DNA from 3 places in the Streptomyces sp. NPDC058650 genome. Region 2 is predicted to be linked to each of the others. Evidence: riboswitches for the same ligand, from Rfam matches in the RefSeq annotation. Region 2 holds a riboswitch; each other region holds the start of a gene.

Region 1 (3,230 bases), on a different contig from region 2:
CGGCGGTCTCTTCACCCGCTGGTTCCACCGCTGGGCGCTGCTCGCCGGCTGGGCCGTCGGCATGCTCTACGGCACGGTCGCCGCGTACGGCGTCGCGAGCCCGACACAGAAGCACTTCGGCGGTTCCTCCGCCGAGATCCCGGGCATCGGCGAGATCGGTTACATCGGTCTCACCGCCTTCGTCCTCAACCTCGTCGTCACGGTCGTCCTGACCTTCGTCCTCAAGGCCGTGAAGGCCCCCGAGGGCATCGACGAGACCTCCCCGTCGGACTACACGGCCGACGCGCCGTCCCGCACGGCGAAGCCGAAGACGGACCCCACGGCGGACCCGAAGGTCGGCGCCGGAGTGCACTGACCTCGCGGTACGACGCAGGGGCCCGGGATCTCCGCCAGGAGACCCCGGGCCCCTGCGCGTGCCCTTCGAGGCAGACTGGCTCCATGGACTTCACGATCAGGGCGGTACGGCCCGAGGAGTACGAGGAGCTCGGGGAACTCACCGGGCTGACCTATCTGAACGACGGGCTGCTGCTCCACGGCGAGGACGACTTCTATCTGGCCATGCTGCGCGACACGGCCCGCCGGGCCCGCGAGGCCGAGGTGCTCGTCGCCGTCGACGCGGACGACCGGATCATCGGCGGGGTGACCTTCGCCCGGGGCGACACCACCTGGGCGGACATAGCCGTCACCGGCGAGGCCGAGTTCCGGATGCTCGTGGTCGCGCCCGAGGCCCGCGGCAGGGGCGTCGGAGAGGCGCTCGTACGCGCCTGCGCCGACCGCGCGGGCGCCGCGCCGGAGTGCGCGCGGCTCGTGCTCTCCACGGACGCGAAGATGGTCTCGGCGCACCGGATCTACGAGCGGATGGGCTTCGTTCGCACCCCTGAGCGGGACTGGGATCCGGTTCCCGGCCACCGGCTGAGGACCTACGCCCTGGAGTTCTGACACCCCGAGGACAGCAGGGCGACACAACATGTGGTGGGTTCCGCGAGCGGCGCCCACCACATGTATGCTCGTCCTCGTTGTCGACGCAGGGAAATCCGGCGCGAATCCGGAACTGTCCCGCAACGGTGTGCTTCGTACCCATACGCGCGTACGAGGTGAGTCCGAGGACCTGCCGACAGCACACCCGGTCCTTCCGTTCCGGGTGTCACTGACGTCCGGGCCTCGCGGAGTGGGCCGGTGGACGCGGCGCATCCGGTACGGGTGCCCGCCTGCCCGCCTTCCCCCGCCGCGGCCCCGAGCCGAGCGAGGGAGAGCCCCACGTGACCATCGCGCCCGCCGATCCGGCCACGGCGATCGAGAGCGACGGACCCGGCACCATGCTGCTGCGGACCCTGACCGATCTCACCGCCGACCTGCCCGACACCGACCCCGGCAAGGTCGCCGCCGCCGCGCTCCGCGGCCGCAGCGCCACGTCGGACGAGGCGGAACTGCGCGAGCTGGCCACCGAGGCGGCCGCCGGCCTGATCTCCGAGGACCCGGCCTACTCCCGGCTCGCCGCCCGGCTCCTGACGATCACCATCGCCGACGAGGCCGCGAGCCAGGGCGCGGTGTGCTTCTCCGCCTCCGTGGCCGTCGGTCACCGCGAGGGCCTGATCGCCGACCGCACCGCCGACTTCGTCGCGCTGCACGCGGACCGGCTCGACGCGACCGTCGACCAGGCCGCCGACGACCGCTTCGGCTACTTCGGTCTGCGCACCCTCTTCTCGCGCTACCTGCTGCGCCACCCGATCACCCGCAAGGTGATCGAGACCCCGCAGCACTTCATGCTCCGCGTCGCCTGCGGCCTCGCCGAGGACGACAGCGCCCACGCACTCGACGAAGTGGCCGCCCTGTACGGCCTGATGAGCCGCCTGGACTACCTCCCGTCCTCGCCCACGCTCTTCAACTCCGGCACCCGCCACCCGCAGATGTCCTCCTGCTACCTCCTCGACTCCCCGCAGGACGAGCTGGACTCCATCTACGACCGCTACCACCAGGTCGCGCGCCTCTCGAAGCACGCGGGCGGCATCGGCCTCTCCTACTCCCGCATCCGCGCCCGCGGTTCCCTCATCCGCGGCACGAACGGGCACTCCAACGGCATCGTGCCGTTCCTCAAGACCCTCGACGCGTCCGTCGCCGCCGTGAACCAGGGCGGCCGCCGCAAGGGCGCCGCCGCCGTCTACCTGGAGACCTGGCACGCGGACATCGAGGAGTTCCTGGAGCTCCGCGACAACACGGGCGAGGACCAGCGTCGTACGCACAACCTCAACCTGGCGCACTGGATCCCGGACGAGTTCATGCGCCGGGTCAACGCGGACGCCGAGTGGTCGCTCTTCTCGCCGGCGGACGTGCCCGAGCTCGTCGACCTGTGGGGCGAGGAGTTCGACGCCGCCTACCGCGCCGCCGAGGCGAAGGGCCTGGCCCGCAAGAGCATGCCGGCCCGTGACCTGTACGGCCGGATGATGCGGACCCTGGCCCAGACCGGCAACGGCTGGATGACCTTCAAGGACGCCTCGAACCGGACGGCCAACCAGACCGCCGAGCCCGGCCACACCGTCCACTCCTCCAACCTCTGCACGGAGATCCTGGAGGTCACCAACGACGGCGAGACCGCGGTCTGCAACCTGGGCTCGGTCAACCTCGGCGCCTTCGTGGACGCCTCGACCCAGGACATCGACTGGGAGCGGCTCGACGCGACCGTCCGCACGGCCGTCACCTTCCTCGACCGGGTCGTCGACATCAACTTCTACCCGACCGAGCAGGCCGGGCGTTCCAACGCCCGCTGGCGGCCGGTGGGCCTGGGCGCGATGGGCCTCCAGGACGTCTTCTTCCAGCTGAAGCTGCCGTTCGACTCCCCCGAGGCGCGCGCGCTGTCCACCCGGATCGCCGAGCGGATCATGCTCGCCGCGTACGAGGCCTCCGCCGACCTCGCCGAGCGCAGCGGGCCGGTCCCCGCCTGGGACAAGACCCGCACCGCCCGCGGTGTCCTGCACCCGGACCACTACGACGTGGAGCTCAACTGGCCCGAGCGCTGGGCTGCCCTGCGCGAGCGGATCGCCACGGTCGGCATGCGCAACAGCCTGCTCCTGGCGATCGCGCCGACGGCGACCATCGCCTCGATCGCGGGCGTGTACGAGTGCATCGAGCCGCAGGTCTCCAACCTCTTCAAGCGCGAGACGCTGTCGGGCGAGTTCCTCCAGGTCAACTCGTACCTCGTCGCCGAGCTCAAGCGGCTCGGCGTGTGGGACGCG
Region 2 (3,230 bases):
GTCTCGTCTCCCTCGCCCACGGCACCAACGACGCCCAGAAGACGATGGGCATCATCACCCTCGCCCTGGTCACCCAGGGCGTCGTCGCCCCCGGCTCCAACCCGCCCCTCTGGGTCATCGTCGCCGCCGGCGTCGCGATCGCGCTCGGCACCTACCTCGGCGGCTGGCGCATCATCCGCACCATGGGCAAGGGCCTCACCGACCTCCAGCCGCAGCAGGGCTTCGCCGCCCAGACCAGCGCCGCCACGGTCATCCTGGCCTCCTCGCACCTCGGCTTCTCCCTCTCCACCACCCAGTCCTGCTCGGGTGCCGTGATGGGCGCGGGCCTCGGCCGCAAGGGCGGCGTCGTCCGCTGGTCGACCGCGACCCGGATGTTCGTCGCCTGGGGTCTGACCCTGCCCGCCGCGGGCCTGATCGGTGCCGGTGCCGAGTTCCTCACCAAGCAGGGCCCCTGGGGCATCGCCGCCGTCGCGGTCCTGCTGGTCTCCGGCTCGGCCGTCATCTGGTCGCTGTCCCGCCGCAAGCCGGTCGACCACAACAACGTCACCGACGACGACCTCGACGGCACGTCCGAGCCCGCGGGTGTGGTGACCACCGCGATCGCGGCCGTCACCCCGCCGCCGGCCGGTTCCGTCGCCGCCGTCGCGGACGAGGACCTGAAGACCACCATCCCCTCGCCGGTTCCCACGGACCCGGCCGCTCCCCCGGCCCCCGCCGCAGCGGTGTAAGGAACCAACGACATGAAGATCGACTGGGCAGCTCTCGGCTCCGTCTTCGGAGTCAGCCTCGTGGCGACCGTCGCCCTCGTGGGCCTCTTCACCCTCGGCATCATCGGCCTCTCCAAGCAGGAGCAGGCCGCCGCCCAGGGCGGCTCGGCCACGATGGCCCGGACCGGCGCCTACGCCTGCTTCGGCCTGTGCCTGGCGGCCGTGGCCTACGGCATCTACCTGATCGTCGTCTGACGGTCCCCTTCTTCACCTCCGTACGGCGGCCGGGCGGTCCGCACCTTCGGGTGCGGGCCGCCCGGCCGCCGTGTTCGTGGTGCTCGCCGGGGTCCGTGTCTGTGGTGCTTCGCACAGTGACCTGTCGCAGGTCAAGGGTGAGTTGACGGGTGTTCGCGGGCCGTGGTGGACTGCCGAGGCCATTACGGCGGCAGCAGAGGAAGTCCGGTGCGAATCCGGCGCGGTCCCGCCACTGTGACCGGATCCGAAGGGTCCGGGAGTCAGGAACTCTCGCCGCCGGTCACGTCGATCCAGGGCGCGGACCCTGAGTGAGGACCTGCGCCATGCCCGGCCGCATCAGAGCCAGCAGCCTTTCCCCGGACGGATTCGCGTACGGCGCGGCCCTCGGGCTCGCCGTCGACCGGCTCGTCGGCGATCCCCGCCGCGGACATCCCGTCGCCGCCTTCGGCCGCGCTGCCGCCGCCGTCGAACAGCGCCTGCACCACGACCACCGCGGCTGGGGCGCCCTGCACACCGCCGTCTGCGCCGGCTCCACCGCCGCCCTCGGCGCACTCGCCGCCCGGGCCGTACGGGACCGGCCGGCCGCCGCCGTGGCGCTGACCGCCGCCTCCGTCTGGGCCGTCGTCGGCGGTACGACCCTGGGGCGGGAGGCCCGCGCGATCGGCGGGGCGCTCGCCGCCGGGGACCTGGAGGTCGCCCGGGAGCGGCTGCCGCACCTGTGCGGGCGCGACCCGCAGTCCCTGGACGGCCCCGCGATGGCCCGCGCGGTCGTCGAGTCCGTCGCCGAGAACACCTCCGACGCCGTGGTCGGCGCCCTCTTCTGGGGCGCCGTCGCGGGCGTGCCGGGCCTCGTCGCCTTCCGGGCCGTCAACACCCTCGACGCGATGGTCGGCCACAAGTCCCCGCGCCACCGCCGCTTCGGCTGGGCCTCGGCCCGGCTCGACGACGTGGCCGGCTGGCCCGGGGCCCGGCTGACGGCCGCCGCCGCGACGCTCGCCGGAGGCAATCCGCGCGGAGCCGTACGGGCCTGGCGGGCGGACGCGGCCAAGCACCCGAGCCCCAACGCGGGCCCCGTCGAGGCCTCCTTCGCGGGCTCCCTCGGCGTACGGCTCGGGGGGACCCTCGCGTACGGCGGGCGGGTCGAGCACCGGCCCGTGCTCAACGGGGAAGGGCGGCCCGTCGAGGTCGCCGACATCGACCGGGCGGTCCGGCTCTCGCGCCGGGTGACCGCACTGACCCTGGCCGCCTGTGTCGGCGGCCGCATGATCATCGGTGCCGTGAAGCGCGCGAAGCGGAGGAACGCATGAGGGGTGGGGGTCTGCTGGTCGCCGGGACCACGTCCGACGCCGGCAAGAGCGTCGTGACGGCCGGCATCTGCCGCTGGCTGGTCCGCAAGGGCGTGAAGGTGGCGCCGTTCAAGGGGCAGAACATGTCCCTCAACTCCTTCGTGACCCGCGAGGGCGCCGAGATCGGGCGGGCCCAGGCCATGCAGGCGCAGGCCGCCCGGGTCGAGCCGACCGCGCTCATGAACCCGGTCCTGCTCAAGCCGGGCAGCGACCGGTCCAGCCAGGTCGTCCTGATGGGCAAGCCGGTGGGCGAGCTCAGCGCACGCGGGTTCTTCGGGGCGTCCGGGCCCGCGGCGCAGCCGCAGTCAGGCGCAGTGGCCCCCGGGAAGGCACTGCACGGGGGGCGGCAGAAGGAACTCTTCGAGCCGGTGATGGCGTGCCTGGAGGAACTCCGGGGCATGTACGACGCCGTGATCTGCGAGGGGGCGGGCAGTCCGGCCGAGATCAACCTGCGGCGCACGGACATCGTGAACATGGGCATCGCGCGGGCCGCGCGGCTGCCCGTCGTCGTGGTCGGCGACATCGACCGGGGCGGGGTCTTCGCCCAGTTCTTCGGGACGACGGCGCTGCTGAGCCCCGAGGACCAGTCGCTCGTCGCCGGATACCTCGTGAACAAGTTCCGCGGTGACGTGACCCTCCTTGAGCCCGGCCTCGACATGCTGCACGGACTGACCGGGCGCCGGACCTTCGGCGTCCTGCCGTACGCGCACGGGCTCGGCATCGACGAGGAGGACGGGCTCCGGGTCTCGCTGCGGGGCACCGTGCGCGAGTCGGTCGTCGCGCCGCCGGTCGGCGCGGACGTGCTGCGGGTCGCCGTGTGCGCCGTGCCGCTCATGTCGAACTTCACCGACGTCGACGCGCTGGCCGCCGAGCCGGGCGTCGTCGTCCGGTTCGTGGACCGGCCGGAGGAACTCGTCGACGC
Region 3 (3,230 bases), on a different contig from region 2:
CCAGCTCCACGACGGGCGTCGCGGAGGTCGTCGGAGACGTCACGGCGGTCACGGCGGTCACGGCAGGAACCTTTCGAGTACGAGGGTGAGGGCGACGAGCCCGCCGAGGAGCCCGACGGCCGCCGCCAGGAACCGGCGGGAGACCGCGGCGGCGGGGACCAGGACCCGAAGGGTCCCGTCGTAGCCGCGCCCGGCGAGCCCCGACTGCAGGCGCTGCGCCCGGTCGAAGGCGCGGACGAACGACGTGGCGCCGAGCCCGGCGAGCGACCGCCAGGTCGCCGCCCGGGTGGTGTGCCCGAGCCGGGCGGCCTGCGCCTGGCGGATCTTGGACAGGGAGTCGAGGAGCAGGAAGATGATCCGGTACATCACGAGCGCCACGTCCACCACGGGCGCGGGCACCCCCGCGCGGACGAGCCGGGGGAGCACGTCGGAGACGGGCGTCGTGAACGCGAAGAGCAGCACCCCCAGCGAGGCGGCGGCGGTCCGCAGCAGCAGCTCGCCCGCGTGGACGGGCCCGCCGGGCGCGAGGGCCACGAACCCCCGTGCCCCGCCCACCTCGAAGAGCAGCGGCACCGCGCCCGTGACGCAGAACCCGAGCGGCACGCGGAACGCCCGCCACAGCTGACGGCCCGCCACTCCGGCCGGGCCGAGCAGGACCGCGAGCGTGGCCGCCGCGACGAGCACCGCACCCGGCCACGGCGGCAGACACACCGCGCACAGCGTGAGACCGAAGCCGAGCAGGGCCTTCTCGACGGGATGGCGGCGGCGCCAGCGACTGCTGTGCGCCGCCGCGTCGATAGGCAGCATGGGCGGTTACGCGTCCCTGTCCCCGGCTTCGACGCGCGAGTCCGCGATCGCGGCACCCTCCGCGCGCTTCGCGCTCTCCGCACCCTCGCCGGCCTGCGCCAGCGCGCGGGCCTCGCCCTGCCGACGTCCGCGCCGCACCCCGAAGTAGTAGGCGAGGACACCAGCGCCCAGCGCCGCCTGGAGGGCGAACAGCGCCGATTCGATCTCCCCGGACGGCGGCTCGTACAGAGGGCTGAACCACGGTTCGTAATCGGGCTGGAGCTCCGTGATCGCGGTCTCCGCCTCCGCGTCCGCCCCGGCGAACGGCTCTTCCTTGTGGTCGCCGAGCCCCAGTGCCAGCGGCAGCACCGCGAGCGCGGCGACGACGAGCAGCAGCAGGGCGTTGATCTTCGTGTTCCGGCTGACGGTGAAGCTCATCGCGCGGCCGCCTCCTCGTGTCGCTTCGTGGCGGACCGGGTCAGAACGCCCAGCCGGGTCAGCTCGCCCTTGCTGGACTGCATGAGCAGCCGCATCACGAGCACGGTGAGCAGGCCCTCGCTCACCGCCAGCGGGATCTGTGTCACGGCGAAGATGGAACCGAACTTGGCCAGGGAGCCCATGATGCCGCTGCCCTGGTCCGGGAAGGCCAGCGCGAGCTGCACGCTCGTGACGCAGTACGTGGACAGATCGGCGACGAACGCGCCGAAGAAGACGGCGACCATCAGCGGCGCACCGAACCGGCGCACCAGCAGATAGGTCCCGTACCCCGCCCAGGGTCCGACGATCGCCATCGAGAAGGCGTTCGCGCCGAGCGTGGTGAGTCCGCCGTGGGCGAGCAGCAGGGCCTGGAAGAGCAGGGTGATCGTCCCGAGGACCGCCATGATCGGCGGCCGGAAGAGGATCGCGCCCAGACCCGTACCCGTCGGATGCGAGCAACTGCCCGTCACGGAGGGAAGTTTGAGTGCGGACAGGACGAACGTGAAGGCGCCGGCGGCGCCGAGCAGCAGGGTGGACTCGGGGTTGGAGCGCACCTCGCGGGTGAGCGCGCGAACCCCGTGGACGACAAACGGAGCGGCGGCAACGCCCCAGGCGGCGGCGTGTACGGGGGGCAGATACCCCTCGGCTATATGCATGGTTGGGAGACCCTCTCCAGCACCTCGTGGATGGACAACGCACCCTGGCCGGTCTCCTGGCTGACGGTCATACGTCCCGACTCCGCCTTCCCACACCGCGGTGGTCTCCCACAACGGTCCAGTGGCTTGCCCGCGGGGGTCTCCCACGGGTGTGGAGCCGGAACTCCCGATCACAGTGGCGAGGGCCGCACCGGTACTGCACCGGTTTCCCGAACACCAAGGCCCTGCGACACTAGTCCGTTGACCAGGTGCATTACAACGCGGAGGAGTACGGAGCGATGAGGGATGTTCCACAGAGGGTCAGTTCCGGGTCGCCACTCGAACCGGAGATCGGCTTTTCCCGCGCCGTTTGAAAGGGTGCGCACGTAGCGGTCGCCGGGACCGCTCCCATCGGCGACGACGGGGCGGCCGTCGCGCCGGGTGACGTGTACGCCCAGACCGTCAGGTGTCTCGACATCGCCGAGGAGGCGCTGAAGGCGGCGGGTGCGTCGCTGGAGGACGTCGTGCGCACCCGCGTCATGCTGACCGACGTGACCTCGTGGAAGGAGGCCGCGCGCGCCCACGGGGAGCGGTTCGCGGAGGTCCGGCCGGTGACGACCTTCGTCGAGGTCACGCGGTTCATCGATCCCGCATGGCTCGTCGAGGTGGAGCTCGACGCCGTCGTCGGCTGACGCCGGGGAGAGCGGGCCGACCGGCGGTAGGCCCGCCTCCCGCCGGGCCTACTGGGGCTCCGTCGCGAGCTGGATCAGGTTGCCGCAGGTGTCGTCGAAGACGGCGGTGGTGACGGGGCCCATCTCCAGGGGTTCCTGGGTGAAGCGGACGCCGAGGCCGCTCAGGCGCTCGTACTCGGCCCGCACGTCGTCGACGGCGAACTGGGCCAGCGGGATGCCGTCCTGGACCAGCGCGTCGCGGTAGGGCTTGACCGCCGGGTGACCGGCGGGCTCCAGGAGGAGTTCGGTACCGGCGGGCTCGTGGGGCGAGACGACGGTCAGCCAGCGGTCCGTCTCGCCCAGCGGGACGTCGTGCTTCTTCACGAAGCCGAGGATCTCGGTGTAGAAACGCTCGGCCTTGGCCTGGTCGTCGACGAAGACGCTGGTCAGATGGATCTTCATGAGGTGCTCTTCTCCGGTCCGGGGGTGTCGGGCACGGGCCACCGCTCGGTGATGTGCCGCAGGGGAGCGGTGTTCAGGTCGTGGAACTTGTAGCGGCCCTCCCGCCTGGTCTCGACGAGCCCGGCGGCCTCCAGCACGGCGAGGTGCTGGGAGACCCCCTGGCGCGAGATGCCGAGCGCGTGCTTCATGCTCAGTCGCG

The links. A riboswitch is a leader RNA that binds a small molecule or an ion and turns the genes downstream of it on or off. The one in region 2 is predicted to bind cobalamin.
Region 1: linked by a shared signal. The riboswitch ahead of ACFWWU_RS12190 (ribonucleoside-diphosphate reductase subunit alpha) and the one ahead of ACFWWU_RS12540 (cobalamin biosynthesis protein) in region 2 are both predicted to bind cobalamin.
Region 3: linked by a shared signal. The riboswitch ahead of ACFWWU_RS33100 (energy-coupling factor ABC transporter permease) and the one ahead of ACFWWU_RS12540 (cobalamin biosynthesis protein) in region 2 are both predicted to bind cobalamin.

The regions. Positions count from the first base shown of each region.
Region 1 covers NZ_JBHXRL010000005.1:424,269-427,498, reverse strand. The annotation lists gene mctP (monocarboxylate uptake permease MctP) at 1-355, shown strand, start outside; gene ACFWWU_RS12195 (GNAT family N-acetyltransferase) at 439-939, shown strand; cobalamin riboswitch at 987-1,131, shown strand; gene ACFWWU_RS12190 (ribonucleoside-diphosphate reductase subunit alpha) at 1,260-3,230, shown strand, end outside.
Region 2 covers NZ_JBHXRL010000006.1:58,934-62,163, forward strand. The annotation lists gene ACFWWU_RS12530 (anion permease) at 1-728, shown strand, start outside; gene ACFWWU_RS12535 (hypothetical protein) at 741-962, shown strand; cobalamin riboswitch at 1,120-1,252, shown strand; gene ACFWWU_RS12540 (cobalamin biosynthesis protein) at 1,286-2,269, shown strand; gene ACFWWU_RS12545 (cobyric acid synthase) at 2,266-3,230, shown strand, end outside.
Region 3 covers NZ_JBHXRL010000026.1:113,506-116,735, forward strand. The annotation lists gene ACFWWU_RS33085 (ATP-binding cassette domain-containing protein) at 1-52, opposite strand, end outside; gene cbiQ (cobalt ECF transporter T component CbiQ) at 58-807, opposite strand; gene ACFWWU_RS33095 (energy-coupling factor ABC transporter substrate-binding protein) at 814-1,224, opposite strand; gene ACFWWU_RS33100 (energy-coupling factor ABC transporter permease) at 1,221-1,919, opposite strand; cobalamin riboswitch at 1,948-2,183, opposite strand; partial or broken gene ACFWWU_RS33105 (Rid family hydrolase) at 2,291-2,590, shown strand; gene ACFWWU_RS33110 (VOC family protein) at 2,639-3,031, opposite strand; gene ACFWWU_RS33115 (ArsR/SmtB family transcription factor) at 3,028-3,230, opposite strand, start outside.